3 regions of the Streptomyces violaceus genome follow, and region 2 is predicted to be linked to each of the others. Evidence: riboswitches for the same ligand, from Rfam matches in the RefSeq annotation. Region 2 holds a riboswitch; each other region holds the start of a gene.
The links. Region 2 has a riboswitch for cyclic di-AMP ahead of OG542_RS15325 (C40 family peptidase). Riboswitches for the same ligand answer to the same signal wherever they lie in the genome.

Region 1 (10,045 bases), 2.2 Mb from region 2:
TGCTGGCCGAGAAGCTGCTCGCGCACAGCCCGCACCTGGACCGGGTGTTCTTCGGCAACAGCGGCACGGAGGCGGTCGAGGGAGCGCTGAAGTTCGCCCGGTTCGTCACCGGCAGACCCAGGGTGCTGTACTGCGCGCACGCCTTCCACGGCCTCACCACCGGCTCCCTCTCCGTGAACGGCGAGTCCGGCTTCCGCGACGGCTTCGCCCCGCTGCTGCCCGACACGGCCGTACCCCTCGGCGACCTCGACGCGCTGGCACGGGAGCTGAAGAAGGGCGACGTCGCCGCCCTGATCGTCGAGCCGATCCAGGGCAAGGGCGTGCTGGCGGCCCCGCCCGGCTATCTGCTCGCCGCGCAGGAACTCCTGCACCGGCACAAGGCGCTGCTCATCGCCGACGAGGTGCAGACGGGCCTCGGCCGGACCGGCGACTTCTACGGCTACCAGCACGAGGAGGGTGTGGAACCCGACCTGGTGTGCGTGGCCAAGGCGCTCTCCGGCGGCTATGTACCGGTCGGCGCCACCCTTGGTAAGGACTGGATCTTCAAGAAGGTCTACTCGTCCATGGACCGGGTGCTGGTTCACTCGGCGAGCTTCGGGTCCAACGCGCAGGCCATGGCCGCGGGCCTGGCGGTGCTGTCGGTGATGGAGAACGAGCAGGTCGTGGCCAATGTCCGCGCCACCGGGGAACAGCTCAGGTCACGGCTTGCGGCGCTCACCGACAAGTACGAGATGCTCGCCGACGTCCGCGGCCGGGGCCTGATGATCGGCATCGAGTTCGGCCGCCCGACGTCGCTGAAGCTGCGCAGCCGCTGGGCCATGCTCCAGGCCGCGCGCAAGGGACTGTTCGCGCAGATGGTCGTCGTCCCGCTGCTCCAGCGGCACCGGATCCTCACCCAGGTCTCCGGCGACCACATGGAGGTGATCAAACTGATCCCGCCGCTGATCATCGGCGAGCGGGAGGTGGACCGGTTCGTCGACGCCTTCACCGCCGTGATGGACGACGCGCACAACGGCGGTCTGGTGTGGGACTTCGGAAAGACCCTGGTCAAGCAGGCGGTGGCCAACCGATGAGCCGTTCGTTTTACCTGTTTTGCCTGTGAGGCAAGAAATTTGCCAGTAGGGCAAGGCTCCGGCTGAATGGAGGCATGAGCTCCTCCGAGACCGAGCGGTCCTCCGGGGCCGACTCGCCGGCCGACCAGCCCGGTGCGCTGCCCGCCGTCGCGCCCCAGCTGCGCGCGCTGCGGCACCAGGCCTCCCTGACGCTGGAGGCCGCGGCCCGCGCCGCCGGGCTGTCGCCCGCCCACCTCTCCCGTCTGGAGACCGGACAGCGCCAGCCCTCGCTGCCGATGCTGCTCGCGCTCGCCCGCGTCTACGGTACGACCGTCGCCGAGCTGCTCGGTGAGACGATCGCCGACCGGGACGCCGTCGTCCGCGCTGCCGACATGGAACCGACCACGGCGGGCGGCTGGACGTACTGGCAGGCCGGCGCCTCCGGCCGCGGGATGCAGGCCCTGCGAGTCCACGTGCCCCACGGCTCCCAGGGCGACGTCGTGCGCGTGCACCCGGGCGAGGAGTGGCTCCACGTACTGCGGGGCCGGCTGCGGCTGCGCCTCGGGGACACCACGCACCGGCTGGCGCCCGGCGACAGCGCCCACTTCGACTCGCTCACCCCGCACCGGATCGCCGCCGAGGACCACGACGGCGTCGAGCTGCTCTTCGTCCATACCCTGCTGCAGAGCCCCACGGCAACCCTGTGCCTGGGCCCCACCCCTGGAGAGACGCCTTGAGCGACATGGAGGAGAAGTTCCCGCGCGCCCTGTGGGTGCGGCTGTTCATCTACCTCGTGATGGGGCACGTCTTCGCCGCGTTCGTGTACTTCCTGTTCGAGGCGGGGGCCCGCTAGCGGACACTCCCTGGAGGCCTTCAGTCGAGGAGCCGCTCGCGCAGGCGCTCGCGGGTCTCCGGAGTGATCTCGAGCCCCTTCTCCAGATAGGCGTCGACGCCGCCCCAGGCCTCCTCGATGGTGTCGAAGGCCGCCGTCAGGTACTCGGCGCGCGCGTCGAAGAGCGGGCTGAGCAGCTCCATGACCTCGGGGGAGTAGGCCGAGTCGGCGGAGCCGCTGCGCCGCACCTTGTAGCGGCGGTGCTTGGCGTTCGACTTCAGGTAGTCCTCGACGATCGCCTCGCGCTCGACACCCACCGCGAGCAGCGTCACCGCGACCGACAGGCCCGCGCGGTCCTTGCCCGCCGCGCAGTGCATCAGCGCGGGGACGCTGTCCTCGGCGAGCGCGTGCAGCACCTTCGAGTGCTCGGCGGTGCGGTGTTTGATGATCGTGCGGTAGGAGGCGATCATCCGGCCCGCGCCCTTGCCGTCCGAGAGGATCTCGCGCAGCTGGTCCAGGTCGCCGTCGCGGACCATCTTCCAGAACTCGGCGCCCTCGGCGGGGTCGCTCAGCGGCAGGTTCACATTGCGCACGCCCGGCAGCTCGACGTCCGGCCCCTCGAGCTTCTGGTCGGCCCCGTTGCGGAAGTCGAAGATCGTGTGCAGGCCCAGGGTGGTCAGGAAGGCGGCGTCCTCACCGGTCGCGTGCGCGAGGTGGCCGCTGCGGAACAGCACTCCCTGGCGCACCCGCCGTCCGTCCACGGTCGGAAGTCCGCCCACATCACGGAAGTTGCGCACTCCGGCCAGCTCGGGCTCGGTCGACGGGACCTGCTGTGTCACGAGGGCTCCTCCCCTTCGGCGCCGCCCGCCGCGGCTCGTCGGCGGGCACCACTCGACGATACGACATGCCTGCCTGGGGCAATGAGTTGTCCACAGACGTTGCCCGGAGCCCCCACAGCCCTTGATGATGTTGCCGTCTGGTCGCACCTGATCGGGCTTGTTCGAATCTGTGAGGGCATGATGGTGGACATCTCCGAAGACGGTCGTACGTGGGTGCTCTCCGGGCCGGCCAGCAGCTACGCCGTCCATGTCACCGACCGGGACGAGCTGCTGCACCTGCACTGGGGCCCACGGATCGGCCTCGCCGACGCCGAGGCCCTCGCCGTCCGGCCGCTGCCGGACTACTGGCCCTTCGAGGCCCCGCTCGACGGGCGCGAGGAGTACCCGGTCGAGGGCGGCCCCCGTTTCGTCCGCCCCGCCCTGTCCGTACGCACGCCCGAGCGGCGCGGCACCGAGTGGGTGCTCGAGGGGCACGACACCGAGGACGGAGAGCTGCGGCTGCGGTTCCGTGACGGCGACCTCGCCGTCACGCTGCACTACCGGATGCGTTCCTCGACGGATGTGGTCGAGCGCTGGGTGACCCTGGACAACCGGGGGCCGGCCGTCGAGCTGCTGCGCGCCGACTCCGCCACCTGGACCCTGCCCGACCGGGATACCTGGCGGCTGTCCCAGCTGCACGGCCGCTGGGGCGCCGAGTCGCGGCTGACGCGCTCCGCCCTCACCCACGGCGAGAAGGTCATCGGCAGCCGCCGCGGCCACACCTCCCACCAGCACCTGCCGTGGGTCGCCCTCGACACCGACGCCACCGAGGAGCGCGGCGAGGTCTACAGCTGCGCACTGGGCTGGTCCGGGTCCTGGCGCGTCGCCGTGGCCCAGCTCCCGGACGCCCGTGTGCAGATCACCGGCGGCGCCGGCTACGACGACTCGGGCCTGCTGATGCTGGGCACGGGCGAGTCGTACACGACCCCCGTCTTCGCCGGGCTCTGGAGCGACGGCGGCTTCGGCGGGGCGAGCCGCTCCTGGCACGCCTACCAGCGGACCCACGTCGTCCCGGACGCGGACCGGGACCGGCCGGTGCTGTTCAACTCCTGGGAGGCCACCGAGTTCGACATCTCCGAGGAGCAGCAGCGGGCGCTCGCCGCGCGGGCCGCGGCCATGGGCGTCGAGCTGTTCGTGGTCGACGACGGCTGGTTCGGGTCCCGGACCAGCGACCGGGCCGGGCTCGGTGACTGGACGCCCAACCCCGACCGCTTCCCGGGCGGGCTGAAGCCGCTCGCCGACCATGTGCACGGTCTCGGCATGCAGTTCGGGATCTGGGTCGAGCCGGAGATGGTCAACGCGGACAGCGACCTGTACCGCGCGCACCCCGACTGGGTGCAGCACCAAACGGGACGAAAGCGGACGGAGTTCCGCAATCAGCTCGTATTGAACCTCGCCCGCGAGGACGTCCAGGAGTACCTGTGGGAGCGGCTCGACGGGCTGCTCTCCGGTGCGCCGATCGACTACGTCAAGTGGGACTTCAACCGCTGCTTCTCCGATGCCGGCTGGCCGGACGACCCCTACCCGCAGCGGCTGTGGGTCGACCACGTCCGCGCCCTGTACGGCCTGCTGGACCGACTGCGGGCGGCCCACCCGGGCGTGGCCTTCGAGTCCTGCTCGGGCGGCGGCGGCCGGATCGACCTCGGGGTGCTGGGCCGTACGGACCAGGTGTGGACCTCCGACAACACCGACCCGCTCGACCGGCTCGCCATCCAGCACGGCTTCAGCCAGATCCATCCGGCCCGGGTCATGGCCGCCTGGGTCACCGACAGTCCGAACGCCATGCTCAACCAGCGGGCCAGCTCCCTGCGGTTCCGGTTCGTCAGTGCCATGGCCGGGGTGCTCGGGGTGGGCGGCGACCTCACGAAGTGGACGGCGGAGGAGCTCGCCGAGGCGCGGCAGTGGGTGGGGCTCTACAAGGAGATCCGGCCCGTGGTGCAGCGCGGCGACCTGTACCGGCTGCGGCCCCCGGAGGGCGGCCTGAGTGCGGTCCAGTACGTCCTCGGTGACGAGACCGTCGTCCTCGCCTGGCTCCAGGCGCAGCGCTACGGCGAGCCTGTTCCGGCGCTCCGGCTGCGAGGCCTCGACCCGACAGCGACGTACGAATGCCTTGAAACGGGCGAAGTTCACCGAGGGGTCGTACTCGCCCATCATGGGCTGCGAGTCGGCCTGCGGGGCGACCTGGATGCCGCGGTCGTCCGCCTTAGGCTCAAGTAGTCGTTCTGTCCGAATAAGGCGAATAGGGCACTTAAGGTGCTTCGGTATAACGTGCCCCGATCGTAAAGGAGATGAGGTCGGGGTGCGTGACCATCGTCATATTCGTGACGATCTGTTGTCGTCATGTTCACGTAATTCCTGCGTTATTCAGGGACATTGAGGAAAGTCGGAGATCGGTAATCCACGCTCGGTGACGGGAAATGTGCCGACGCGTCAAGAAAAACGCTCTCACCGGCAACCGCAAGCTTGTCCCATTGCGTCTTGGTCGCTTACGTTCCACACCAATCCGGACGGACGCCTAATCCTGCCGCCGCCCGGAGCCCCACACGCTGACCCGACGTACGGCAGGAGCGGGGGACCCACAGGTAAGACGCCTGTTCCGGTTCCCGGAACGGCTTGGGGTTAAGCCGCGCCTCGGCGCGGCCGGGCATCTCCAGCCCGAACCCGACAGCTCACCTCGCAGGCGACGGAGAGGAAATCGCCATGCCCGCGAAGGGTAAGCACCGCCGCCCGAAGACCCAGCGCTTCACCCGCTCCATCGCCGTCGCCGGAACCGGCGGGGCCGCCCTCGCCCTTCCGCTCATGGGGGCCGCCGGCGCCCACGCCGCCACCCCGCAGTCGGCTCCGAAAAAGGCCGTCCAGTCCGCTCCGGCCGCCGGGAAGAAGGCCGCCGAAAAGGCCACGGGCGCTCGCACGTACACCGTGAAGGCCGGCGACTATCTCGCGAAGATCGCCGAAGACCAGAACGTCAGCGGTGGCTGGAAGAAGCTCTACGCCGACAACCGTGACGCGGTCGGTGCCGACCCGTCGCTGATCCACCCGGGCCTGAAGCTCTCGGTCGGCAAGAAGGCGGCGGGTGAGCCCAAGGCGCAGTCGTCCGCGCCGAAGGCGCCGAAGGCTTCGGCCGAGAAGTCGTCCGCCGGCGAGTCGTCCTCCAAGGCCGACACCGCCGCGAAGCCGGCTGCCGCCAAGCCGGCCGCCGAGGCTTCCGGCTTCAGCCTTCCGGTGGACGGCGCCTCTGTCGGCACGCCGTACCACATGTCCGGCAACATGTGGTCCAGCGGCTACCACACCGGTGTCGACTTCGTCGTCCCGACCGGCACCTCGCTCAAGGCCGTCGGCGCGGGCACGGTCGTCTCCGCCGGCTGGGGCGGCGCGTACGGCAACCAGGTCGTCATCCAGCTCGAGGACGGCAAGTACGCGCAGTACGCCCACCTCTCCTCGCTCTCCGTCTCGGCCGGCCAAACTGTGACCGCCGGGCAGCAGATCGGCCTGTCCGGTGCGACCGGCAACGTGACCGGACCGCACCTGCACTTCGAGATCCGCACCACGCCGGACTACGGCTCGGACCTGGACCCGGTCGCCTACCTGCGCTCGCACGGCGTCTCCGTGGGCTGACCGACCGCACGACCACCTGCCTGACACGCGGCCGAAGGCCGGACCCTGATCCCCGGGTCCGGCCTTCGGTGTGTGCGCGGCCGCCGATCGTCTCAAGGGATCGACAGGACGCGGCAGTTGGGACACAGTGATCCCGTCGTGAGTGCAAGCGCTTTCCGAAGGAGTTGTGTCCCGTGCCGACCACCCGGAGAACGTTCGGAGCCCTGGCCGCCGGAGCCGCCCTGGCCGCCCTCGCCCCGGCGGCGACCGCGAACGCCGCTCCCCGTCACCGCCGCCTGATCGCCCACGACGACTTCTGCCACGGCCTCGGCAGGTGGGCGACCGAACTCCAGGACGGCGGCACCGTCACCGCCTCCCGCGGGGTCCTGGAGATCGACGTACCGAGCGGAGCGACCGTCTGGTTCCGGCAGCGGATCGAAGGGCCGTACGTCCTCGAGTACACCGCCACGCCCGTCTCCGAGGGTGGGGTCAACGACCGGGTCTCGGACCTCAACAACTTCTGGAACGCGACCGACGTCCGCTCCCCGGACGACCTCTTCGCGACGTCGCGTGGCGGGGCGCTGGAGGAGTACGACCACCTGACGACGTACTACGCCGGGTACGGGGCCAACTACAACAGCACGACCCGGCTTCGGCGTTACGTGGGCCTGGCCGGTGTGCGTCCCCTGATCTACGACTACACAGAGCCGCTGCTGGTCCCGGGCGAGCCGAACCGGGTCCGGATCGTCTCCGACGGGTCGACGGTGCGATGGTGGAACAACGGGCGCCTCGTCTTCGACTACACCGACCCACAGCCGTACACGAGCGGGCACTTCGCCTTCCGGACCGTGTGGAGTCACTTCCGGATCACGGGCTTCCGGGTCTGGCGACTGACCCCGCAACATCTCTGACGGGCGGCCTATTCCGAAGTTGGCGAACACTTTAGCAGTGGCTTATCTCACCGTCCGTCAACCCCTTCCTACGGTCGCGTAGGTCACATTCGAGGGTGAATTATGAGCGGCTGTGGCAGACGATTCGAAGAGTGACAGCAGAGCGGTGATCGGGTCGTACGTGGCGGTGGGGGACAGCTTCACCGAGGGCGTTGGCGATCCCGGCCCCGACGGGGCGTTCGTCGGCTGGGCCGACAGGTTCGCCGTCCTGCTCGCCGACCGCAGGCCCGAAGGCGACTTCCAATACACCAACCTTGCCGTACGCGGAAAGCTCCTCGACCAGATCGTGGCGAACCAGCTCCCGCGGGCCGTCGACATGGCCCCGGACCTCGTCTCGTTCTGCGCCGGGGGCAATGACATCCTCCGGCCCGGCACCGACCCGGACGAGGTGGCCGAGCGCTTCGAGCGGGCCATTGCCGAGCTCACCGCCGTGGCCGGCACGGTGATGGTGACGACCGGGTTCGACACCCGTCGCATGCCCGTGCTCAAGCACCTGCGCGGCAAGATCGCCACGTACAACGGGCATGTCCGGGCCGTCGCCGACCGGTACGGCTGCCCGGTGCTCGACCTGTGGTCCCTGCGCAGTGTCCAGGACCGTCGGGCCTGGGACGCCGACCGGCTGCACCTGTCGCCCGAGGGGCACACGCGCGTGGCGCTCCGCGCGGGGCAGGTGCTCGGCCTCGACGTGCCGGCCGATCCCGAGCAGGAATGGCCTCCGCTGCCGGTGCGCGGCACCCTCGACATCCGGCGGGACGATGTCCACTGGGCACGCGAGTTCCTGGTGCCATGGATCGGGCGCCGGCTGCGCGGGGAGTCGTCGGGGGACCATGTGACGGCCAAGGGGGCGCTGTCGCCGGAGGACATCAGGCTGCGGATCGGTTCGGTGGCGTGACGGTGCGCGTCTGCGCCTGTTCGCCGGGTGTGGGTCGGGGCCGTGTCGGGGGGTGTCCGTCCTCGGAACGGCGCGATGGGGTCGGATACCGACTCGCTGTTCGTTGACGCGCCAACCGCTGCGGGCGGACACCCCCCGACACGGCCCCTTCCGTGCGTCGGCGGGTGCGGGTCCGCTCAGCTGCGGGCATGCGTGCCGCTGGGGGCGGCACGGGTGGGCGGTGGGGGTCCCCCCGCTCGAGCGAAGCCGAGAGTGGGGGAGGCACCCCGCTACGCCGGGCTGCGGACCCACCCGGCCCCAGCACCGATGCTGGGTGGCTTATGGCAAGGCCGCTGATTCCAAGCCCAGTTCGCGAGACAGGGCCTTTTCCACCCACTCCTGCGCCCGCGCCCGCGGCACCGCGCCCTCGTAGGACGTCAGCTGGACGGCGAGCCCGTCGAGCAGGGCGGTGAGGCGCAGGGCCGTGCCGTGCGGGTCGGGGCAGTGGAACTCCCCGGCCGCCACACCCTCCGCGATGACCTCGGCGATGGACGCCTTCCACTGCCGGTCGAGGTCCTGGGCGACCTCCCGCAGCGCGGGCTCGCGCAGTGCCGCCGCCCAGCCTTCGATCCACAGCCGCCAGCCCTTGGCCTGGCCCGTCGGGGCGTACCACCGTACGGCCGACCGCAGCCGGCGCAGCGCCGACGTGCGGCGGCCCAGCAGCTTGCGCAGCTGCGCGAGGTCCCCCTCCGCCGCGTGCCGGAACGCGGCGGCCACGAGCTGTTCCTTCGTCGAGAAGTGATAGAGGACCAGCGCGTTGCTCACACCGAGCACCGAGGCGATGTCGGCTATGCGGACCGCCGTCACACCTCGGGCCTCGATCTGCTCGACGGCGGCCCGCAGCAGGTCCCCGCGCCGTTCCGCCACGCTCAACCGGACTCTCGTCACGCCGTCACCCTACACAGGCGGGTGCACCCTCTTGACGTGTGGATTCGGCCGGTCCGGCAGGGGGCGCGCGGCCGGTTCGCCGTCCGTCACCGGTACCAGCCGAAGCGCTCCGCGATCAGCGGCAGCCGGTCCGCCGCGATCGCGTGGGCGGCCGCGCGCGGCGTCGTCCCGTCGGCCTGCGCGCGGGCCAGCATCCGCTCCACCAGGGCCCGCATCGAGCCGCGGGTGCGGGCGAACGCTTCCTCCGCGTCGGCGCCGATATCCCCGAAGAGCGTCCACCACCACCAGGCGTTCGTCCCGGAGTTGACCACCACGTCCGGCAGCACGGTCACCCCGCGCGCGGCCAGCAGCGGCTCCGCCTCCGGTCGTACGGGCATGTTGGCCGCCTCGACGACCCAGCGGGCGGTGATCCGCTCCTGGTTCTCGTCGTCGATCGCGTATGAGACGGCAGCGGGTACCAGGACGTCCGTGTCGGCCGACAGCCACGCGTCGCCGGACAGGTCGCGGTCGCCGGGCCGCAGCGCGGAGCGGTCCACGGTGCCGTGGGCGTCCCGCGCGGCCAGCAGCGCCTCGACGTCCAGGCCCGCCGGGTTGGCGATCGTGCCCTTGAGGTCGGCGACGGCCACGACCGTGAGCCCGGCGCGCGTGAGGAAGCGGGCGGTCGCCCCGCCCATCGTGCCCAGTCCCTGGAGGGCGACCCGCGTCCCCGCGTACGGCACGCCGGCCCGGTCCAGGGCCGTGAGGGCCGCCTCGGCCACACCGCAGCCGCCGACCAACTCGTCGAGACCGATGCCGTCCACCTCGATCGCGAACGCGTCCTCGAGCCGCCGCCGCGCCTCGGCCTCGTCGTCCAGCAGCGGATAGACGGCCTGTACGGAGGAGACCAGCCCCGCCTCGGCGGCGGCCCGGTCCACCAGGTC
Region 2 (10,045 bases):
CGCCGGTTCCGGGTCGATCGGCGACATGATGCGCGCCGTCCGCGACTCCTCCGCCATTCCCGCCCTGGTCGACCTCTCCCTGAAGAGCCCGGTCGGTTTCGGCTACGCCATCGCCTTCGGAGAACTGGCCGTCGGCATCGGCACCCTGCTCGGTGTGCTCGCCCGTCTGGCCGCACTCGGCGGCGCGCTGATCTCCCTCAGCCTGTGGCTGACCGTGAGCTGGGCCTCCGATCCGTACTACTACGGCAACGACCTCGCCTATCTCATGGCGTGGATCCCGCTCGTCCTGGCGGGCGCGCCCCTGCTGTCCGTGGACGCCGCCCTGAGGTCGCGACGACGGCATAGGCGGGAGTACCGCTAGCCGGAGCCCGGGGTACCGGTGGCTAGTCGGTGGCGGTGCGGCCCGCCGTGCGGCGTCGGCGCAGGCGGCCCGTCAGGAACGCCACCGCGCCGGCCAGGCACAGTCCGCCCGTGACGAGGGGGATCGCCACGAACCACGGGATCTCCCAGGCGCCGCCCGCGTCACCGGCGTAGAGGACGCCCGTCAGGACGAGGACGACACCGGCGACCAGCTTTCCGGGCCGGGGTTCATGACGCAGCACGGGTCACCTCCGCCTGTCCCATGCCGACCTGGAGGTCCAGGTCGATGGTGCCGGACTTCTCGACGCCCTTGGCGGGGGAGAGGGTCATCCGCTTCTGCTGGCCCGGTTTCACGTCCACGTCCTTCGTGTCGTCGCCCGGCAGCTGGAGGTCGCCGAGCCCCACGTCGACGCTCAGCCGCACGGTCACGTCCTGGGGCACGAGCACCTTCACCCGGCCGATGCCCACATCGGCGCGGGTCGTCACGGTCTGTCTCCCGGCCACGTCCAGCCCGGTCAGGTCAAGGGTGCCGACGCCGGTGCCCAGTTCGTACTGCTGCCGTACGTCCGCCACCGTGGCGGGCCGCCAGGTCGTGCGGGCCCACTGGGTGCCGATGTCCTTGGGCAGTGCCGCCGAGCCGGCGAGCACTCCGGCCGTGATGATCGCCAGGAGGATCGAGCCCGCCCCGGTCCGTCCCAGGAAGGCGCTGACGGCTATGCCCAGGCCCAGGACGGCGAGCGCGCAGGACAGACCCGTCTGCAGGCTGGTGCCCAGCGGCTGCTCGTCCCAGGTCAGGTGGGTGCCCAGGACACCGGCGAGCAGGGCCAGCAGGAAGACCCAGCCGCCGATCCAGCGGGGTCCGCGCGTCTCGGGCGGCCGGCTGCGCGGGACGGGTATGTCCTCGCGGCCGCCGGCCCGGGTGCCGAGCCCGATGTTGACGGCTGCCGCGACGTCCGGGTCGCGGGCCTCGCGGGGGCCCCACAGGTAGCCCGTGCCGCCGATGTGGGTGCCGTCCTTGACGATGGGGTCGCGCCACCAGGAGGGGGAGGTGGCAAGGACCGGCGGCGCCTGGGGTTCGGGCGGGGCGTCGGCGGCGGCCTGGGCGGCCAGCGGGTCGGGGCTGGGGGCGCCGCGCTGGCGCGACCAGTAGCCGGAGCCGGCCAGGAGTATGGACAGGACGAAGGCGAAGGTCAGCACTCCGCCGTTGTTCAGCAGGGTCAGGAACACCCCGCAGCCGACCAGCGCGAACAGCACGGCCGTCAGGGCCTGGCCGTCGACGCGGCCGGTCAGCAGCTTGTGCACCTCGTTCTCGTCCTCGTCGTCGTACGGGACGAGGAGCCAGACGAAGCCGTAGAAGAGCAGACCGATGCCGCCGGTGACGGAGAGCACCGCGAGCGTGATCCGGAAGATCACCGGGTCCATGTCGCACTGCCGCCCGAGCCCGGCGCAGACCCCGGCCAGGGTCTTGTGGCGGCGGTCGCGGCGGAACGCGCGGGGAGGGCCGGGAGGGGCGGCGTCCCCGGCCGGGGTGGCCGCGTCGTGGGCTCCTCCTTGTTCTCCCGCGTCCGCACGCCCCTGCGCGGGGGAGCCGGCGGGCGCGGCATCCCGCGGCCCGGCGCCCGGTGCGGGGCGCGGGCCGGAGCCGGGTCCCGGACCCGTCGCGGCGTGCTCGTGATCGGTCATGGGTCCATGGTGACGGGCGCGGCGCCGCGGCGGCAGTCGGAATGACCCTGGCCGGACCCTGATATCGGCCCTGAGGAACGGCGCGGGAAGCGTTCGACGGGCCGGCCTCCGGAGATCAGGGGAGTCTCCGGGGTCGACCCTGATGCTCCGGCCTTGCGGCCGTGTGACCATCAATGGCATGTCGGAAGCCGCAGCAGCGCCACTCGCCGAACCGCGGCCGCCGCGCAAGCTCTACCGCAGCAGTGACGGACGCTGGCTCGGTGGCGTGGCGCGAGGCCTCGCCGGGCACCTCGGGCTGCCCGTCGTCTGGGTGCGGCTCGTGTTCGTCGGCCTGTTCATGGCCGACGGCCTCGGTGCGCTGCTGTACGCCGCGTTCTGGTTCTTCGTCCCGCTCGGCGTCGGCGGAGTCGACGCGCAGAAGCCGCCGGCCGCCTCGGAGACCGCGCCCGACGGCCGCCGCAGACTCGTCGCCCGCAAACCCGACAAGGGCCAGATAGTGGCCCTGCTGCTCATGGTCGCCGTGGCCCTGGTGTTCGTGGGCAATGTGAACCTCAGCGGCGGGGCCCGGGCCTACCTCTGGCCGGCGGTGCTCGTCGGCGCGGGCGTCGCCCTGGTCTGGCGGCAGGCGGACAACGCCCGCCGGGCCCGCTGGGTCGAGGTCGGCCGCCGCCGGCGCACGGTCACGCTGCTGCGCGCGGGGGGCGGGGTGCTGCTGGTGACGGCCGGCGTCTCCGGCATCTTCGTCATGCAGGGCTCCGCCGCCCACCTCGGCTCCGTCCTGCAGGCGGCCCTCGCGGTGCTCGTCGGGATAACGCTCCTCGCCGGGCCGTATCTGGTACGCATGACGCAGGACCTCTCCGAGGAGCGCCTGATGCGCATCCGTGCCCAGGAGCGCGCGGAGGTCGCCGCCCATGTGCACGACTCGGTGCTGCACACCCTCACCCTGATCCAGCGCAACGCGGAGAACGCGAACGAGGTGCGCCGCCTGGCCCGCGCCCAGGAGCGCGACCTGCGCACCTGGCTCTACAAGCCTGAGGGCACCGGCAAGGACGAGGCCGACGAACCCACCACGCTCGCCGACGCCGTGCGGCGCAACGCGGCCGAGGTGGAGGACAAGCACGGCGTGCCCATAGAGGTCGTGGTGGTGGGGGACTGCCCGCTCGACGAGGGGATCGGCGCACAGATGCAGGCCGCGCGGGAAGCAATGGTGAACGCCGCCAAGTACGGTGGCGAGGGCGGAGCCGTACAGGTCTACGCCGAGGTCGAGGGGAAGACGGTCTTCGTGTCCGTCCGGGATCGCGGCCCCGGCTTCGACCTCGACTCGATACCCGCCGACCGCATGGGTGTCAGAGAATCGATCATCGGCCGCATGGAGCGCCACGGCGGCACGGCGCGGCTGCGCGCGGTGCCGGACGGCGGCACGGAGGTCGAGCTGGAGATGGAGAGGGCGGAGAAGACGTCATGAGCGACCCGACCGAGTCGAACGGTACGGCGGGACCGGCGGAGGCGGCCGGGCCCGCGGAGTCGGGCGGCGGCCCCGGCGGGCGCCGTGTGCGCGTGGTCCTCGTCGACGACCACCGCATGTTCCGTACAGGGGTCCAGGCCGAGATCGGGCAGACCGAGCAGACCGGTGTCGAGGTCGTCGGCGAGGCCGCGGACGTCGACCAGGCGGTCACGGTCATCACCGCGACCCGGCCCGAGGTGGTCCTCCTCGACGTGCACCTCCCGGGCGGCGGCGGGGTGGAAGTGCTGCGCCGCTGTGCCCCGTTGATGGCCGACGCCGAGCAGCCGGTCCGTTTCCTCGCGCTGTCCGTGTCGGACGCGGCGGAGGACGTGATCGGCGTGATCCGCGGCGGTGCCCGCGGTTACGTCACCAAGACGATCACCGGCACGGACCTCGTCGACTCCGTCTTCCGCGTCCAGGAGGGCGACGCGGTCTTCTCCCCGCGCCTGGCCGGGTTCGTCCTCGACGCCTTCGCCTCCACGGACGCGCCTCCGGTCGACGAGGACCTGGACCGGCTGACCCAGCGCGAGCGCGAGGTGCTGCGGCTCATCGCCCGGGGCTACGCGTACAAGGAGATAGCCAAGCAGCTGTTCATCTCCGTGAAGACGGTCGAGTCGCATGTCTCGGCGGTCCTCCGCAAGCTCCAGCTCTCCAACCGGCACGAGCTGACGCGGTGGGCCACGGCTCGACGGCTGGTGTGACCCGCGGCCCGGGCCGGTCAGGTCAGACCACCCGCGTCGCCCCCGCGTACGGCATCTCGTCGAGCGGAGCGACCCGTACCGGGGCCGATGAGTTCGGGGCGTGGATCATCTGTCCGTTGCCCACGTAGATGCCGACGTGACTGATGCCGGCGTAGAAGAAGACCAGGTCACCGGGGAGGAGTTCGGAGCGGGAGACACGGCGGCCTGCGGCGATCTGGGAGTACGTCGTGCGGGGAAGCGAGACGCCCGCGGAGCGGTACGCGGCCTGGACGAGGCCCGAGCAGTCGAAGGCGTTCGGACCCGTCGCGCCCCAGACGTAGGGGCTGCCGAGCTTCTGGTAGGCGTAGGAGACGGCGGCGGCCGCGCGGGCGTTGGGTGCCTGCGAGCCGGCGGATCCGGGGGCCGCCAGGGTGTCCCGGAGGTCCGTCAAGGAGCGTGAGGCGCGGTTCGCGCCCGGTGCTTCGGCGATGCGGGCACGTTCCTGCGCGGTGAGCCGGGACAGCAGCTGCCGTGCGGAGCCCAGCTTGCCGGTGATCGTCTTCTTGTGCCGCTTCAGCTCCGTCTGCCGCGACTTCAGGGACGCCAGCTCGATATGGGCGGCCCCGCGCAGCTGCTCGATCTCCCGGAGCTGCTTGCGTACGCCCGCGACGGCGGACTTCTGCCGGTTGCCGGCCCGCTCCACGAACTCGGCGTTCTCGAGGTACCGGTCGGGGTCGTCGGACAGGGCGAGCTGGAGGGCGGGGTCGATGCCGCCGTCCCGGTACTGCGCGGCGGCGACCGAGCCCAGGGCGTCGCGGGCCGAGTTGAGCCGTTCCTCCTTGCGGGCCGCCTGGTCCTGGAGCTTCTTGAGCCGCTCTCCGGCGGCGTCGGCCTTCTCCTTCGCGCCGTTGTACTTCTCGGTGGCGACCTCCGCCTCCTGGTACAGCTTGTCCACCTTGGCCTTGACCTGGCCGGGGGTGAGCTGCGGTTCGGCGTGTCCGGTTCCGTCGAAGCCCGTCGCGGTCGCCGCGCCGGCGAGCGCGATCGTGGCGGCCGTACGGGCCGTGTTGCCGCTCGCGGTGCGCTGTCGGGGCTTGCGGTGCGCTGCCACCTTGGGAGCCACGTCCTTTCCTGCGACCGCCCGGTGCGTGCGACGGCCGCCGTGGGGAGCGGGCGGGCGGCCTGCGCATCCGGCGACGGCCCGCACAGGGGAAGCGGGCCGCCGCCGGACCTTCTGGCGGTGGTGCCCGACTGCCGCCCCTGGCCCGGGCGGCGGTGGGGAGCCGGTCACCTGGTGGAGGACGCTAAACCTCGCCATGGCGGGCCCGTGGCCGGTGCGCGGAACTGTCCCGAGAGGACCGACGGTGACCGTATGCGACCGCGATCCCGCCTTGGCATCGTCGCCTTAACTCAGCGTGATGACCGATGCGTCGAATCACGGGCGAGTGACGGTGATCGGGTGCTATGGGGCGCATATATGCATCGGTGGGCCGGTGTCGGGCGGATCGGACCCCCTGATTAGGCTCCGGCCTCATGGACGTTCTCATCCACCTCTTCGTCGGCCTCCACATCATCGGCATCGCCTCGCTCCTGGGCGGCTTCCTCACCCAGATGAAGGCGATGGGCGAGGGCACCGCCCGCTACACCCCGGCGATGCTGCACGGCGCGCTGACGATGCTGGTCACCGGTGTGATCCTGGTCGGCCTCAACCAGGCCGACGACCAGTCCGTGAACAACATCAAGATCGGCGTGAAGCTGGCCCTGCTGATCGTGATCCTCGGCCTGGTCTACGTGAAACGGGACGACGAGAAGGTGGACAAGGGCCTGTTCGGCCTGGTCGGGCTGCTGACCACGGCGAACGTCTTCATCGCCGTGCTCTGGACCTGACCCGGCGGCCGGGCCGCACACCGGAGCGGGCCGAGGCGGCCGTCCAGGCGGTGGCCACGAGCCACGCCGCCACCGCGATCCACAACAGCGCCTCCCCGAAGCCGTCGAGCCAGGAGACATCGAGGGCGACGGCGACGGCCAGTGCCGCCGTCCCCGTCTTGGCCCAGGTGAACACGGTCGCCCAGCGGCGGACGTCACGGCGCGGCCGGGGCCGTACGAACTCGGCGGCGAACAGGACGGCGTAGCAGACCAGCGCGAGCACGAGCAGCACGACGGTCACGGTGCGCAGGACGTCCCGGTCGTCCACGTTCCACAGGTACAGACGTGCGCTGTCGGCGCTGAGCAGCCGCGCCCCGGCGAGCGCCGAGAGGGCGAGCGCCCCGCCCGCGAGCCAGTGATCGCCGGTCCCCTCGGCCACCTGCCGCACATCGAAACGGACCAGGGCGAGGACGTACAGCACCAGCCCCAGCCAGAACAGCACCAGAGCCGCGTGCGCGAGCCAGGCCGCCGGCTCGGCCGCGGCCAGCGTGGCGCCGAGCACGGCGAGCCCCTGCGTGGCCATGCAGCGCGCGAACACCGTCCCGGGCCTGCGCCGCTCCCCGCCCTGCGGGACGAGGACGAGCGGCACCGGCCAGAGCAGTACGGCGAGCACCAGCAGAGTCACGGCCAGAGCCTGGGCGCCGGCCGCCGAGAAGGCGGCCCCCAGGACGGCCGTCGCCGCCACGGTGGTGAGGGCGGCCGTGGTGACGCTCTCCAGGACGCCCGGCCTGCGCGCATACGCCCGCCACCTGGTCCCGGCCCGCAGCAGCCGCAGGGTGAAGTCCGCGGCGAACACCAGCCAGGCCGCGCAGGCCAGGCCGAGGGTGATGCGTGAGAGGACCTCGTACCCCGCCAGATCCAGACCGACCGACAGGGTGCCGGTCGTCAGCACAGCGGCACTGGCCGCCGGAGCACGCTGCGCCCACCAGGCGACAGAGGGGGAGGGGCCGGGCATGGGGCCGATGCTAGGAGGCCCCGCGCGCGTTACGGGCAGGGCACGCGCGCGGGGTCCCAAAAACCTGCGAGACCCGTCAGGCCGGCCGCACCACGCTGTGGATCGACGACTCGCCGTCGTAGTAGATCGACTCCTCGCGCACGTACGTGCCGGGCTTCGGAGCGTGGATCATCATGCCGTTGCCGATGTAGATGCCGACGTGGGTGACATCGTCGTAGAAGAAGACCAGGTCACCGGGCTGGGCGTCGGCCAGGGGGACCGTGGTGCCGACGTTGACCTGGTCGTACGTCGTGCGCGGCAGGGTCACCCCGGCGGCCTTCCAGGCGGCCTGGGTGATGCCGGAGCAGTCGTAGGAGCCGGGGCCGGTGGCGCCCCAGACGTACGGCTTGCCGATCTGCGCGCGGGCGAAGGCGAGCGCCTTGTCGGCCTTGGTGGCGTACGAGGAGTCGGGCACGGTGGACGACGAGGACGAACCCGAACCCGCCGAGGAGGAGCCGCTGCCCTGCTGCTGGGCGGCTTCCTGCTCCTGCTCCTTCTGCTGCTCGGCCTGCTGCCGGGCCAGCTCGGCGGCCTTGCGGGCGGCCTCCTGCTGCTTCTCCTTCTCGATCGCCGCGAGCCGCGCCTTCTCCTCGGCGGTCAGCTTCGACAGCAGCTCGCGCGCGTCGGCGAGCTTCCTCTGCACGGTCGCCTTGGCCGTCTTCAGGTCGCCCTGTGACTCGGTGAGCGTCTCGAGGCTCTCGGCGGCCTCCTGACGCTTCTCCATCGTCTCGGACTGCTGAGTGATGTAGTCGTCGACCGCCACCTTCTGACGGCCGGTCATCCGGTCCATCAGCTGGGTCTGGTCGAAGTAGTCCTGCGGGGTGTCCGCGAGCAGGAACGTGGCGGTGTCCGGAGCGGAGGCGCCGGTGCGGTACTGGGCGGCGGCGAAGGTGCCCAGCTCCTCCCGCGCCTCGTTGAGCTTCTCGGTGCGCTGGGCGACGTCGTCGAGGAGGGTGTCCACGCGCTTGCGCTGCTTGGCGGTCTTCTCCTTGGCTCCGTTGTACTTCTCGGTCGCGGACCCCGCCTGGCGGTAGAGGTCGTCGACCTTTTTCTCGACTTCCTCCAGGCTGGGCTTGTCGTCGGCCTCGGGGGCGGCGTTGGCCGACTGGGACAGCAGGGCCACGGAGGTGAGGGCCGCCGTTGCGAAGGCGGGGGTCCGTATGCCTGCCACGCGCGAACCCGTAGGACGCGACTTGCGGTGCGACGCCAAGGGAGGCGACTCCTTCCATGCTCCGCCTACCGGGTTAGCTGTCGGGTTCGGGCGGGTACTTCGGAAGGGTTGCCCTACGGCCCTCTCCGGAAAGGGAGTCGGGCCGATTCACCCCGGGGTCTCGGTGGGTCCCCGGCTCTGGCTGCCGCTGCGGCACGCCGGACTCGGCGGAGGCCACGCGGCCCGGCGACGTTCGCCGGTGGGGTTCGTGTGGCCTCCTCGCACGTTAGCCAACTCGTGTGGCCCTTGTGAAGGTTGATGGGTGATATGCCCGATACATTTCCGTGACCTTGCTCATGAGTGTCGCCGAGAGTGATCAATCGAGGGGGGTTGGTCATCATTCGCACGCAATTGTGAAGGCTGTAGCGACCTGTGATCGCGCGGACCTGGAGGGTGACAGGGGGGTCCTTTCGGCGATGTTCTCAGGGCGGCGGCGGGCTGTCAGTGGGGCGCCCTAGACTCGGAGAGCGATGAGCAGCCTCTTTGACGACAGCTTCCTGGCGGACCTCCAGGCCCAGCGGGGCCCCGCGGACGAGCCCCCGCCACCGCCCGAGGACGATCACGTACCGGAGCCGGTTCCGGACGATCTGTTCGGCGGGAAGTTCGACGCGCCGCCGGACCGTGACGCCTACTACCGGGGCGGCGCCGCGCGCCCGCCGGTGGACGCCGCCGCGCTCCTGGAGGGGCTGAACGACAACCAGCGCGCCGCCGTCGTGCACTCCGGCTCCCCGCTGCTCATCGTGGCCGGTGCCGGTTCCGGCAAGACCCGCGTGCTCACCCACCGCATCGCCCACCTGCTCGCAGAGCGGGACGTCCACCCGGGCCAGATCCTCGCCATCACCTTCACCAACAAGGCCGCCGGCGAGATGAAGGAGCGCGTCGAGCAGCTCGTCGGCCCCCGCGCGAACGCCATGTGGGTGATGACGTTCCACAGCGCCTGTGTGCGCATCCTGCGCCGGGAGAGCAAGAAGCTCGGCTTCACGTCGAGCTTCTCGATCTACGACGCCGCCGACTCCAAGCGCCTGATGGCCCTGGTCTGCCGCGACCTGGACCTCGACCCCAAGCGCTTCCCGCCGAAGTCCTTCAGCGCCAAGATCAGCAACCTGAAGAACGAGCTGATCGACGAGGAGGACTTCGCCGCCCAGGCCGCCGACGGCTTCGAGAAGACCCTCGCCCAGGCCTACGTGATGTACCAGTCGCGGCTGCGCGAGGCGAACGCCCTCGACTTCGACGACCTGATCATGACGACGGTCAACCTGCTGCGCGCCTTCCCGGACGTCGCCGAGCACTACCACCGCCGCTTCCGCCACGTCCTCGTGGACGAGTACCAGGACACCAACCACGCCCAGTACGCCCTCGTCCGGGAGCTCGTGGGCACCTCCGAGCACCCCGTCGACGTACCGCCCAGCGCGGACGACCTGCCGCCCGCCGAGCTCTGCGTGGTGGGTGACGCCGACCAGTCGATCTACGCCTTCCGCGGCGCGACGATCCGCAACATCCTCCAGTTCGAGGAGGACTACCCGGACGCGACGACGATCCTGCTGGAGCAGAACTACCGCTCCACGCAGACGATCCTGAGCGCGGCCAACGCGGTCATCGAGCGCAACGAGTCCCGCCGCCCCAAGAACCTGTGGACCAACGCGGGCACGGGCGCGCAGATCACCGGCTATGTCGCCGACACCGAGCAC
Region 3 (10,045 bases), 1.3 Mb from region 2:
AGTGCCACAGGGGGGACCGCGTGCCGCCTCACGAACAGGCCGTGGAGGACCTCCGCCGCCAGGGCACGTCGTCCGACGTCGGCCGTGTTCCGTCCTCCTGAAGCCCCTGCGCGATCGCCGCGGAGATCTCCTCCAGCTGCGCCACCTGCTCCTCGCTGAGCCGGTCGAACACAAAGTTGCGCACGGTCTCGACATGCCCGGGCGCCGCGCGCTCCAGTACGGCGAACCCCGCGTCGGTCAGTGCGGCGATGCTGCCCCGCTTGTCGTGCCGGCAGGCCTCGCGCCGCAGCATGCCGTCCTTCTCCAGCCGCGTCACCGCGTACGTCAGGCGGCTGCGCGTGATCTTCAGCCGCTCGGCGAGATCGGTCATGCGCAGCCGCTGTTCGGGGGACTCCGACAGGACGGACAGGATGGAGTAGTACAGGTGCGGCATGCCGGCGTCCTGCTGGAGCTGCCGGTCGATCGCGTCCTCCAGGAGCAGCGAGGAGGCGATGTACGCGCGCCAGGCGCGTTGCTCCTCGGGGGTGAGCCAGCGAGTCGTCATGCCGCCAGTGTAGGTTTGTTTCAAACTTGAACCAAGACCCGGCGAGTTCGATCCCGCCGGTCCGCCGTCCCACCCGACCGGGGAGCGTCGATGCCTCACCCGTACGTCCTGCTGTCCGCCGCCGTCTCCCTCGACGGCTACCTGGACGACACCGGGCCCGAACGCCTGCTGCTGTCCGGCCCGGCCGACTTCGACCGGGTCGACGAGGTCCGGGCGTCCGTCGACGCGATCCTGGTCGGCGCCGGCACCATCCGCGCCGACAACCCGCGCCTGCTGGTCAACTCGGACGAGCGGCGCGCCGCCCGCACAGCCGCCGGCCGGCCGGCATACCCCCTCAAGGTGACCGTCAGCGGCTCGGGCGACCTCGACCCGGAGGCGCGGTTCTGGCACACCGGCGGCGAGAAGGTCCTCTACACGAGCGACCAGGGCGCCGAGCGTGCCCGGGCCCTCGGCCTCGCCACCGACGTGGTCCCCCTCGGCACCGACCTCGACTGGCGGCGGCTCCTCACCCACCTGCACGACGTACGGGGTGTGCGACGGCTCATGGTCGAGGGCGGCGGCCTGATCCACACCCAGCTCCTCACCCAGGGCCTCGCCGACGAACTCCAGCTGGTCCTCGCCCCGCTCTTCGTGGGCGATCCGAAGGCGCCCCGCCTCTTCGGGCCCGGCGGCTACCAGGGCGGCCGGCTCCGGCTGCTGGAGACGCGGCCCATCGAGGACGTCGTCCTGATGCGGTACGAACCCACCGCCCCCGGTACCGGCTCCCTCGCCACCGCGGCCGACCACCACTGGCTGGCCCTCGCCTGCGAACTGGCGGACCTCTGCCCGCCGTCGGACACGGCGTTCAGCGTGGGCGCGGTGGTGGTCGCGGCCGACGGTACGGAACTGGCCCGCGGCCACTCCCGCGAGGGCGACGACCCGGTCGCGCACGCCGAGGAGGCGGCCCTGGCGAAGCTCGACCCGTCCGACCCGCGACTCGCCACCGCCACGGTCTACAGCAGCCTGGAGCCCTGTGCCCGCCGCGCCTCCCGCCCCGCACCCTGTGCCCGGCTGCTCCTCGACGCGGGCGTACGCCGAGTGGTCACCGCCTGGCGCGAGCCGGACACCTTCGTCCCGGACGCCGACGGCAGCGGCGTGCTGGCGGCCGGCGGGGCGGAGGTCGTCGCACTCCCGGAACACGAGCACCGGGCCAAGGCCCCGAACCGCCATCTGCTGTAGGGGAGGCGAGGGCGGACCCCGCACCGGCAACCTGCTCAGCATGGGGTGGTCACGAGTGGTCCCGCGGATGGCGTACACTGGAATCACAACGACGCGGGGTGGAGCAGCTCGGTAGCTCGCTGGGCTCATAACCCAGAGGTCGCAGGTTCAAATCCTGTCCCCGCTACTGAAGGCCGAGGGCCGGAATCCGAAAGGGTTCCGGCCCTCGGTGTATTTCCGGGTTTCCGCACCTCCGTTACTGCCAGTGAGCGCAGCTCATCGCTCCGCATGGCAACTGACACACCGTCAATACCCAGCAGTCACTTACGGAGCGGTCAACTCGCCCGATTTGGGCCGGTCATGGCAGGTAAGTCCGCACGAAAAAGGTTAATGATCAAGTGGAATCGCTGGAATCCACTCCCCGGGTCTATTAACGTTCGATAACGCAGCGCGGTCGTCCCAGCCGTCACAGAAGGCGGCTCCGTGCGCACGCGCCGAATCCCGAAAGGGAACCGGGGAACCACCACTTGGGGTGAATCGGGCGTAAACCGCCGTGGAAGCACGGTTGTTATACGCGCGTAGGAGACCTTCCTGCTCCGAACCCGTCAGCTAACCCGGTAGGCGAGAAGGAAGGAAAGGAGTACGCCCACGTGGCGTCCAACCGGCCTGCCCCCGCGGCCCCGTTCGCGCGCAACCAGCGCGACACCGAAAAATTCGGCTACGGCGGTCAGCGCACCGACGAGGGCCCGTTCCAGGAGTGGAACCCCACCGAGGAATCCATCCGTCCCGTCCGTGGCCGGCATCGCGTCACCAAGCAGCGAGGCGGAGGCCTCGCCCGCAGCTCCACCGTCCTGGGCGTCGGCGTCATAGCCGCCGTGGGCGCGGGCGGCATGGCCAGCGCCCAGACCGGCAAGCCGCCGGTGTCCATCTCCGTGCCGGACCTGCCCTCGGTGGGTTCCCTCATCTCGGACGACGACACCCCCGCGGGTTCCTCGACTCCGCTCAGCGGTCTCGGCACGGTCACGGCGGACACCGAGGAGAACTCCTCCGGTGCCGGCGAGGCGCTGCGCGCCCGGATCATGGCCCAGGTCGAGTACCAGCAGGACCAGATCGACACCAAGGCCGCGCAGGACGCCGCCGACGCCGCCGAGAAGGCGGCCGCTGAAGCCGTGGCCAAGGCGGAGCAGGAGGCCAAGGCCAAGGCCGCCGAAGCCAAGAGGAAGGCGGAGGAGGAGGCCAAGAAGAAGGCCGAGGCCGAGCGGCTCGCCGCCCTCGCCAAGCAGTTCACGCTGCCGACCTCCTCGTACACCCTCACCTCGAGCTTCGGTCAGGCCGGCGCCTACTGGTCCTCCGGCTACCACACGGGTCTCGACTTCGCCGCTCCCACGGGCACGCCGATCAAGGCGGTGCACAGCGGCACCATCACCGAGGCGGGCTGGAACGGCTCGTACGGCTACAAGACCGTCCTCACCCTCGATGACGGCACGGAGATCTGGTACGCGCACCAGTCCTCCATCGGCGTCAGCGTCGGCCAGAAGGTCAGCACGGGCGATGTCATCGGCCGCGTCGGTGCCACCGGCAACGTCACCGGGGCCCACCTGCACCTCGAGGTTCACTCCGGTGGCTCCAGCAGCGGCATCGACCCGATGGCGTGGCTGCGGGGCAAGGGACTGAACCCGTAAGCGGCAGAAGCCAGTCGAAGCACCGGTAGCCCTGACGACGACCCCCCGACGTCAGGGCTACCGGTCTTCGGTGTGTGCGTCGCCGGTGTGTACGGGGGGCGTTTACAGGACCTTTGCGTCCGCCCTGGAATGAGCCGCTCCGGCACGGCCGTTGACGAGGAGCATGACTTCTCTTCGCAAGCTCGGCTCCTCCGACCTCGAAATCTTCCCGCTCGCCCTCGGCGGCAACGTCTTCGGCTGGACCGCCGACGAGGACCGGTCGTTCGCCGTCCTCGACGCGTACACCGCCGTCGGCGGCAACTTCGTCGACACCGCCGACGTCTACTCGGCGTGGGTGGACGGCAACCAGGGCGGCGAGTCCGAGACCGTCCTCGGCAAGTGGCTTCAGGCGCGCGGCAACCGCGCCGACGTCGTCGTGGCCACCAAGGTCAGCCAGCACCCCGAGTTCCAGGGCCTGTCCGCCGCCAACATCAAGGCCGCTGCCGACGCCTCGCTGCGCCGCCTGCGCACCGACTACATCGACCTCTACTACACCCACTTCGACCAGCCCGACGTGCCGGTGGAGGAGATCATCGGGGCGCTCGACGACCTGGTGAAGGCCGGCAAGGTGCGGCACATAGCCGCCTCCAACATCTCGGCGGAGCGGCTGCGGGCCTCCCTGGAGTTCTCCGACCGCGAGGGCCTCGCCCGCTATGTGGCGCTCCAGCCCCACTACAACCTGGTCTCCCGCGACACCTACGAGGGTGAGCTCCAGGACCTCGCCGAGCGCTCCGGCCTGGCGGCCGTCCCGTACTACGCGCTCGCGTCCGGCTTCCTCACCGGCAAGTACCGGCCCGGCACGACCGTCGACAGCGCGCGGGCCGGCGGTGCCGCCAAGCACCTGGAGACCGAGCGGGGCCTGCGGGTCCTCGACGCCCTTGACGAGATCGCCGCGGCCCACGACGCCCCCGTCGCGACGGTCGCCCTGGCCTGGCTCGCGGCCCGGCCGACGGTGGCGGCGCCGATCGCGTCCGCGCGGACGGTGGAGCAGCTGCCGGCGCTGGTCGAGGTCGGGGAGCTCACGCTGACGGAGGCGGAGGTCGGCCGTCTCACGGAGGCTTCGGCCTGAGCGGTCCGCGTGGGCCGGCCGCCTCGGCTACGACCGGTACGGGTTGTACGCGGGGTACGCCGTCTCGTACGCGGGGTACGGCGTCGCCGGGGCGGAGTAGTACGGCGTCGTCGGATGGCCGTACCCGTACGCCCCGTACACCGGCCAGGGCGGTGCCGCCACCGGCACGGGAGGGGCCGTGATCCGCGCCGCGTGGTCCAGCGCGGGGCGGGCCGCCTCCCGGCGCCGCCACAGTTCCTCCAGCAGTTCCCGTTCCCGTACGACGAAGTCGGCCCCGGCGCGGCCGCGGCGGCCCCGGTGCCGCAGGAACGCCAGAGACGTGGCGTAGGCCTCGTACTGCGCCACCGCCCGCGCCGCGGTCTTCCCCGCGTGGCGGCGGGCGTACTGGCGGGCGATGCGCCGGGCCCGCATCGAGCCGAGCGCGTACGGCTCGGCCGGAGTCAGCCAGCCGGCGACGGCGTACGGGGGCAGCTCCGTCCGTACGGTCCTCAGCTCCCGCTGCCGCGTCCAGATCACCAGCCATGTCAGCAGCCCGAAGATGGGCACCATGAACGCCGCGTACACGGCGAAGAACCCGTACTCGCCGAACGCCGACGAGCCGTTCCACATCGCGTGCATGCCCATCGCGAGCAGCAGCCCGGAGAGGGGGAAGGCAACGCGGCGGATGTGCCGGCGGTCCGCCGAGAGCGCGGAGATGCCGAAGCCGATGCCCGTGAGGACGGTGAAGAGCGGGTGCGCGAACGGCGACATGACGATCCGCACGAAGAAGGTCGCCGCCGTGACGGAGGCGATGCCGCTGTGCCCGGCGAGCTGGTCGGTGCCGAAGGCGATGCCCAGGTAGAGGATGTTCTCCGTGAACGCGAAGCCGGTGGCCGTGACGCCGGCGATGACGACTCCGTCGACGATGCCGGTGAAGTCACGCCGACGGAAGAGGAAGACCAGTAAGACGGCGGCCGCCTTGGCCGACTCCTCGACCACCGGCGCGATGACGGTCGCGCCGAGGGTGTCCGCTCTCGTCGGGTCCGCGGTCGCCGTCGCTATCCACTGGGTCGCGAAGCTGTTGGCGACGATCGCTATCAGCGCCGCCGCGCAGGCTCCCCAGGCGAAGGAGAACAGCAGGTTCCGCCAGGGGCCCGGTTCGACCCGGTCCAGCCAGCGGAACGCGGCTATCAGCAGGGGGACCGGGAGGACGGCCAGCCCGAGCCCCACCAGGAACCCTTCCGTGCCGGTCTCCTCGCGGACCAGGGCGAGGATGACGAGGCCGGAGATCACGAGGAGTGTGGACAGCGCGCCGTAGCGCACCCAGGCGCGCTGCCACCAGTGGGCGTGCCGCAGAGGTCCGCCGGCAGAGAGGCCGGCGAGGGGCACGCCGTCGGGGGGACCGCTGGGGTACGACGGATGTGGGGGGCAGGTGGCCACGGCATTGACCCTAACGACGGATGGGCGCTGTCCGCAGGCGGGAGAGAACCGGAGGCGGTCAGGCGCCGGCGGGGGGTTGCTCCACGTGCTGTACGCGACGGAAGAGGAGGTCGTTCACGACATGTCCCTTGTCCAGTCCCTGGCCCTCGAAACGGGTCAGGGGGCGGAAGTCGGGACGGGGCGCGAAACCGCCGTCCGCCTGCGTGTTCTCGAAGTCGGGGTGTGCGGTGAGGACCTCGAGCATCTGCTCGGCGTACGGTTCCCAGTCGGTGGCGCAGTGAACCGTCCCGCCGGGCTTGATGCGGGTCGCGGCGAGGGTCAGGAAGTCGGGCTGGATGAGCCTGCGCTTGTGGTGCCGCTTCTTGGGCCAGGGGTCGGGGAAGTAGACGCGGAGGCCGTCGAGGGAGTCCGGGGTGAGCATCTCGCGGAGCAGGATGATCGCGTCACCGTTCGCGACCCGGATGTTGGACATGCCGTCCCGGTCGGCGAGATTGAGCAGATTGCCCTGGCCGGGGGTGTGGACATCGACGGCGAGGATGTTGGTGCGGGGGTCGGCGGCGGCCATCTGGGCGGTCGCCTCGCCCATGCCGAAGCCGATCTCCAGGACGACGGGATTGTCGTTGCCGAACAGCTCGGCGAGGTCGAGCCTCTGGTGCCCGTCGATGTCCAGTCCCCACTTGGGCCACAACCGCTGCAGCGCGTCCGCCTGCCCCGCGGTCACCCTGCTGCGCCGCGGCTGAAAACTCCGGATACGCCGCTCGAAGTGCGATCCGGCGGGATCGGCCTTCGGCCCGTCGGGAAAGCGCGGCTCACCCTTGGCCCGCGTGTGCCGGATGGAAACACCGGGCGCGTGGTCGGGGTGCTCGCCGTCGGGGGTGGTGGGCGGCTGGGGGCTTTCGGGGGTATTCACGGAGTCAGACACAGTGAGGCCGATTTTACGGCCGTCGCGTAAGGGGATGCGGTGGGGGCGAGGCCGCGGCACCCCGCTCCGCCGCCTCGCGGACCCGCCCGGACCCGGCGTCACAGCCCGCTCAGCGCCCTCCGCGCCACCTCCCGACCGATCGGCAGGGACGCCGTAGCCGCAGGTGAGGGAGCGTTCAGCACGTGCACCGTGCGAGCACCCTCGCGGATCAGGAAGTCGTCCACCAGCGTGCCGTCCCGCAGGACGGCCTGGGCCCGCACCCCCGCGGCCGTCGGCACCAGATCCTCCTCGGACACCCCGGGCAGCAATCTGCCCACCGCGTCCGTGAACGCCGCCTTGGACAGCGACCGCCGCAGCTCACCCGCCCCGTACCGCCAGTGCCGGCGCGCGATCCGCCACGATCCCGGCCAGGTCAGGGTCGACCCCAGCTCGCGCCAGCGGACCGTGCCCCATCCATAGCCTTCGCGGGCCAGCGCCGGCACCGCGTTGGGCCCGACGTGGACACCGCCGTCGATGCCGCGTGTGAGATGCACCCCGAGGAACGGGAACGCCGGGTCGGGGACGGGGTAGACCAGGCCCCGTACGAGCTCCGGCCGGGCGAGTTCGTAGTACTCGCCCCGGAACGGCACGATCTGGACGTCCGGGTCGTCCCCGGTCAGCCGGGCGATCTCGTCGCTGTACAGGCCCGCGCAGTTCACCAGGACCCGGCCGCGCACCACGTCCCCGGCCGCCGTGAGCGCGGCGACGCCCAGCTCGGGGCGGCGGTCGATGCGCACGACCCGTGTGCCGTAGCGGATCTCCGCGCCCGAGCCGTGGGCCAGCTGGCGGGCGACCGCGACGAAGTCGCAGATGCCGGTCGTGCCGACGTGTATGGCGGCGAGGCCCCGCACCTCCGGCTCGTACTCCATGATCTGGGACGCGCACAGCTCCCGCACCGGGATCCCGTTCTCCCGGCCGCGCTGCACGAGGGCGTGCAGGCGGGGCAGCTCGGAGCGGTCGGTCGCGACGATCAGCTTGCCGGTGACGGAGTGCGCGATGCCGTACTCGGCGCAGAACTTGACCATCTCGGCGGCGCCCCGCACGGCGTAGCGCGCCTTGAGGGAGCCGGGGCGGTAGTAGACGCCGCTGTGGATGACGCCGCTGTTGCGGCCGGTCTGATGCCGGGCGGGGCCCGGTTCCTTCTCCAGCACCGTGACACGTGTGCCGGGTGCGGCGCGGGTGATCGCGTACGCCGTCGACAGACCGACGATTCCGCCGCCGATCACCAGCACGTCACAGTCGTATGCGGGCCGCACGAGCACCACCTCCCACCTCGATAGTGCACTGCGCCACTGACATCGCCTTCAAACGCGGAGACGGCGGCGAGCCCGCCTCTCAGGCGGGAGCCACCAGCAACGGCCGGGCACGCTCGCGGAGCTCCACCACACGCGGCTCGTCCCCGTACGGCTCCAGCCGGTGAAGAAGATCCTTCACGTACTCCGTGGTCCGGGCGGAAGAGATGCGCCCGGCGACTTCCACCGCCCGCACCCCCTGTTCGCACGCCGCGTCCAGATTCCCCGACTCCAGTTCGGCCACCGCCGAGACGACGAGGCGCAGCCCGTGCGAGCGGACGAACTCCTCCGTCGGCTTGGAGAGCGCCTGCTCGGTGAAGCGGCGGACCTGGCGGGGCGCCTTGAGGTCGCGGTAGCACTCGGCCGCGTCGGCGGCGAAACGGTCGTAGGAGTAGAAGCCGAGCCAGCTCGGGTCGTTGTCGCCGGGACGGGCCCGCTCCAGCCAGCTCTCGGCCGCCTTCAGGGCGCCGCCGGCCGCCTGGGCGTCGTTGGCGCGGGCATGCGCGCGTGCCTCGACGAGACGGAAGAAGCTCATGGTGCGGGCCGTCGCCAGGCCGCGGTTGCGTTCCAGGGCGGCCTGGGCGAGGTCCACGCCCTCGTCACCGAAGCCGCGGTAGGTGGCCTGGAGGGACATGGAGGCCAGGACATAGCCCCCGAGGGGGACGTCCGCCGCCGCCCGGGCCAGGCGCAGGGCCTGGATGTAGTAGCGCTGGGCCGCTTCCTGCTGGCCCGTGTCGAAGGCCATCCAGCCCGCGAGCCGGGTGAGTTCCGCGGAGGCGCCGAAGAGGGCCCGGCCGACCTCGTCGGAGTAGGAGCCGAGCAGCAGGGGGGCCGCCTCCACCCTTAAGCACTCGGGGACCATCGACGAACGCCAGTCGCCGCCACCGTACTTGGAGTCCCAGCGCCGCGCGTCCTCGGCGGCCTCCCGCAGCTTCTGCACATCGCTGTGGCCGACTTTGAGCGGTGCGCCGGAGACCTCGCCGGGGTCCACGTCACGCGCGACCGAGCTGTCGGCCGGGGTTATCAGCCATCGTGAGGCGGGCGTCGCGTACGCGCTCACCGCGAACGATCCGGCCAGCGACTGCCAGATGCCGCCGGATCCGGCCCGGCGGCCGGCGAGGTCGAGGCGGTACAGCTCCGTCGCGGACCGCACCGCCTGGCCGACGTCCCGTGGGAAGGCGAGGCCGACTTCGGGGGCTGGATCGGCGTCCGCCAGGCCGATCTCGTGGAGCGGCACCGGGCGGCCGAGCTTCTGACCGATGGCGGCGGCGATGAGGTGGGGCGCCGCACCCTGCGGCACCATGCCCTTCGACACCCAGCGCGCCACCGACGTCTTGTCGTAGCGAAGCGTCAGACCGCGCTGAGCGCCGAGGTCGTTGACGCGCCGGGCGAGGCCCGCGTTGCTGATTCCCGCGAGGGCGAGAACGGCGCCGAGTTTTTCGTTCGGCCCGCGTTGCTCCCTGGACATGAGCCACCCCTCGACACAGACGGCTGCCGGGCCTGGCATAACCACCCGGCATTCGTAAACCCAGCGTAGTTCGCCGCATCCCAAGCGTTAAGGGGCATTGTTCCGGTTGGCGGGATTGTGGTCCGTACTGAAGTGCGGTTCAGATACAGGCTGTTGCTGCGTGCTCCCACTGTGTGGCCGTGCGCCCGCCCGTGCGCTCTTCTCCAGCCATCGCGGGAGCGGTTCCATGGTCATTGCGTGGGTCGGCCCGCTGTACTGGATCCAGTGGGCTGGGGGACACCGCCGCCTCCATCCCCGCGGGCGGCGGAAGGGTCCGGGAGGCGTGCTCCGTCTCCCGGACCGCGCGATCGGGCGGTGCTACGCCGAGCCTGTAC

Region 1: another riboswitch for cyclic di-AMP. It lies ahead of OG542_RS05475 (M23 family metallopeptidase); the one in region 2 lies ahead of OG542_RS15325 (C40 family peptidase).
Region 3: another riboswitch for cyclic di-AMP. It lies ahead of OG542_RS21425 (M23 family metallopeptidase); the one in region 2 lies ahead of OG542_RS15325 (C40 family peptidase).

The regions. Positions count from the first base shown of each region.
Region 1 covers NZ_CP107911.1:1,209,092-1,219,136, reverse strand. The annotation lists gene OG542_RS05500 (aspartate aminotransferase family protein) at 1-1,073, shown strand, start outside; gene OG542_RS05495 (helix-turn-helix domain-containing protein) at 1,148-1,789, shown strand; gene OG542_RS05490 (DUF6126 family protein) at 1,786-1,905, shown strand; gene OG542_RS05485 (tyrosine-protein phosphatase) at 1,926-2,723, opposite strand; gene OG542_RS05480 (alpha-galactosidase) at 2,904-4,979, shown strand; cyclic di-AMP (ydaO/yuaA leader) riboswitch at 5,297-5,460, shown strand; gene OG542_RS05475 (M23 family metallopeptidase) at 5,463-6,377, shown strand; gene OG542_RS05470 (DUF6250 domain-containing protein) at 6,551-7,267, shown strand; gene OG542_RS05465 (SGNH/GDSL hydrolase family protein) at 7,413-8,198, shown strand; gene OG542_RS05460 (TetR/AcrR family transcriptional regulator) at 8,517-9,125, opposite strand; gene OG542_RS05455 (glutamate dehydrogenase) at 9,212-10,045, opposite strand, start outside.
Region 2 covers NZ_CP107911.1:3,451,071-3,461,115, reverse strand. The annotation lists gene OG542_RS15365 (DoxX family protein) at 1-361, shown strand, start outside; gene OG542_RS15360 (hypothetical protein) at 384-602, opposite strand; gene OG542_RS15355 (PspC domain-containing protein) at 589-2,043, opposite strand; gene OG542_RS15350 (ATP-binding protein) at 2,222-3,508, shown strand; gene OG542_RS15345 (response regulator transcription factor) at 3,505-4,248, shown strand; gene OG542_RS15340 (C40 family peptidase) at 4,271-5,338, opposite strand; gene OG542_RS15335 (hypothetical protein) at 5,761-6,114, shown strand; gene OG542_RS15330 (SLAC1 family transporter) at 6,092-7,108, opposite strand; gene OG542_RS15325 (C40 family peptidase) at 7,185-8,357, opposite strand; cyclic di-AMP (ydaO/yuaA leader) riboswitch at 8,366-8,523, opposite strand; gene pcrA (DNA helicase PcrA) at 8,828-10,045, shown strand, end outside.
Region 3 covers NZ_CP107911.1:4,750,769-4,760,813, forward strand. The annotation lists gene OG542_RS21410 (MarR family winged helix-turn-helix transcriptional regulator) at 29-544, opposite strand; gene OG542_RS21415 (dihydrofolate reductase family protein) at 635-1,762, shown strand; tRNA gene OG542_RS21420 (tRNA-Met) at 1,855-1,928, shown strand; cyclic di-AMP (ydaO/yuaA leader) riboswitch at 2,224-2,380, shown strand; gene OG542_RS21425 (M23 family metallopeptidase) at 2,392-3,423, shown strand; gene OG542_RS21430 (aldo/keto reductase) at 3,587-4,531, shown strand; gene OG542_RS21435 (PrsW family intramembrane metalloprotease) at 4,559-5,950, opposite strand; gene trmB (tRNA (guanosine(46)-N7)-methyltransferase TrmB) at 6,009-6,872, opposite strand; gene lhgO (L-2-hydroxyglutarate oxidase) at 6,971-8,167, opposite strand; gene OG542_RS21450 (MFS transporter) at 8,247-9,671, opposite strand.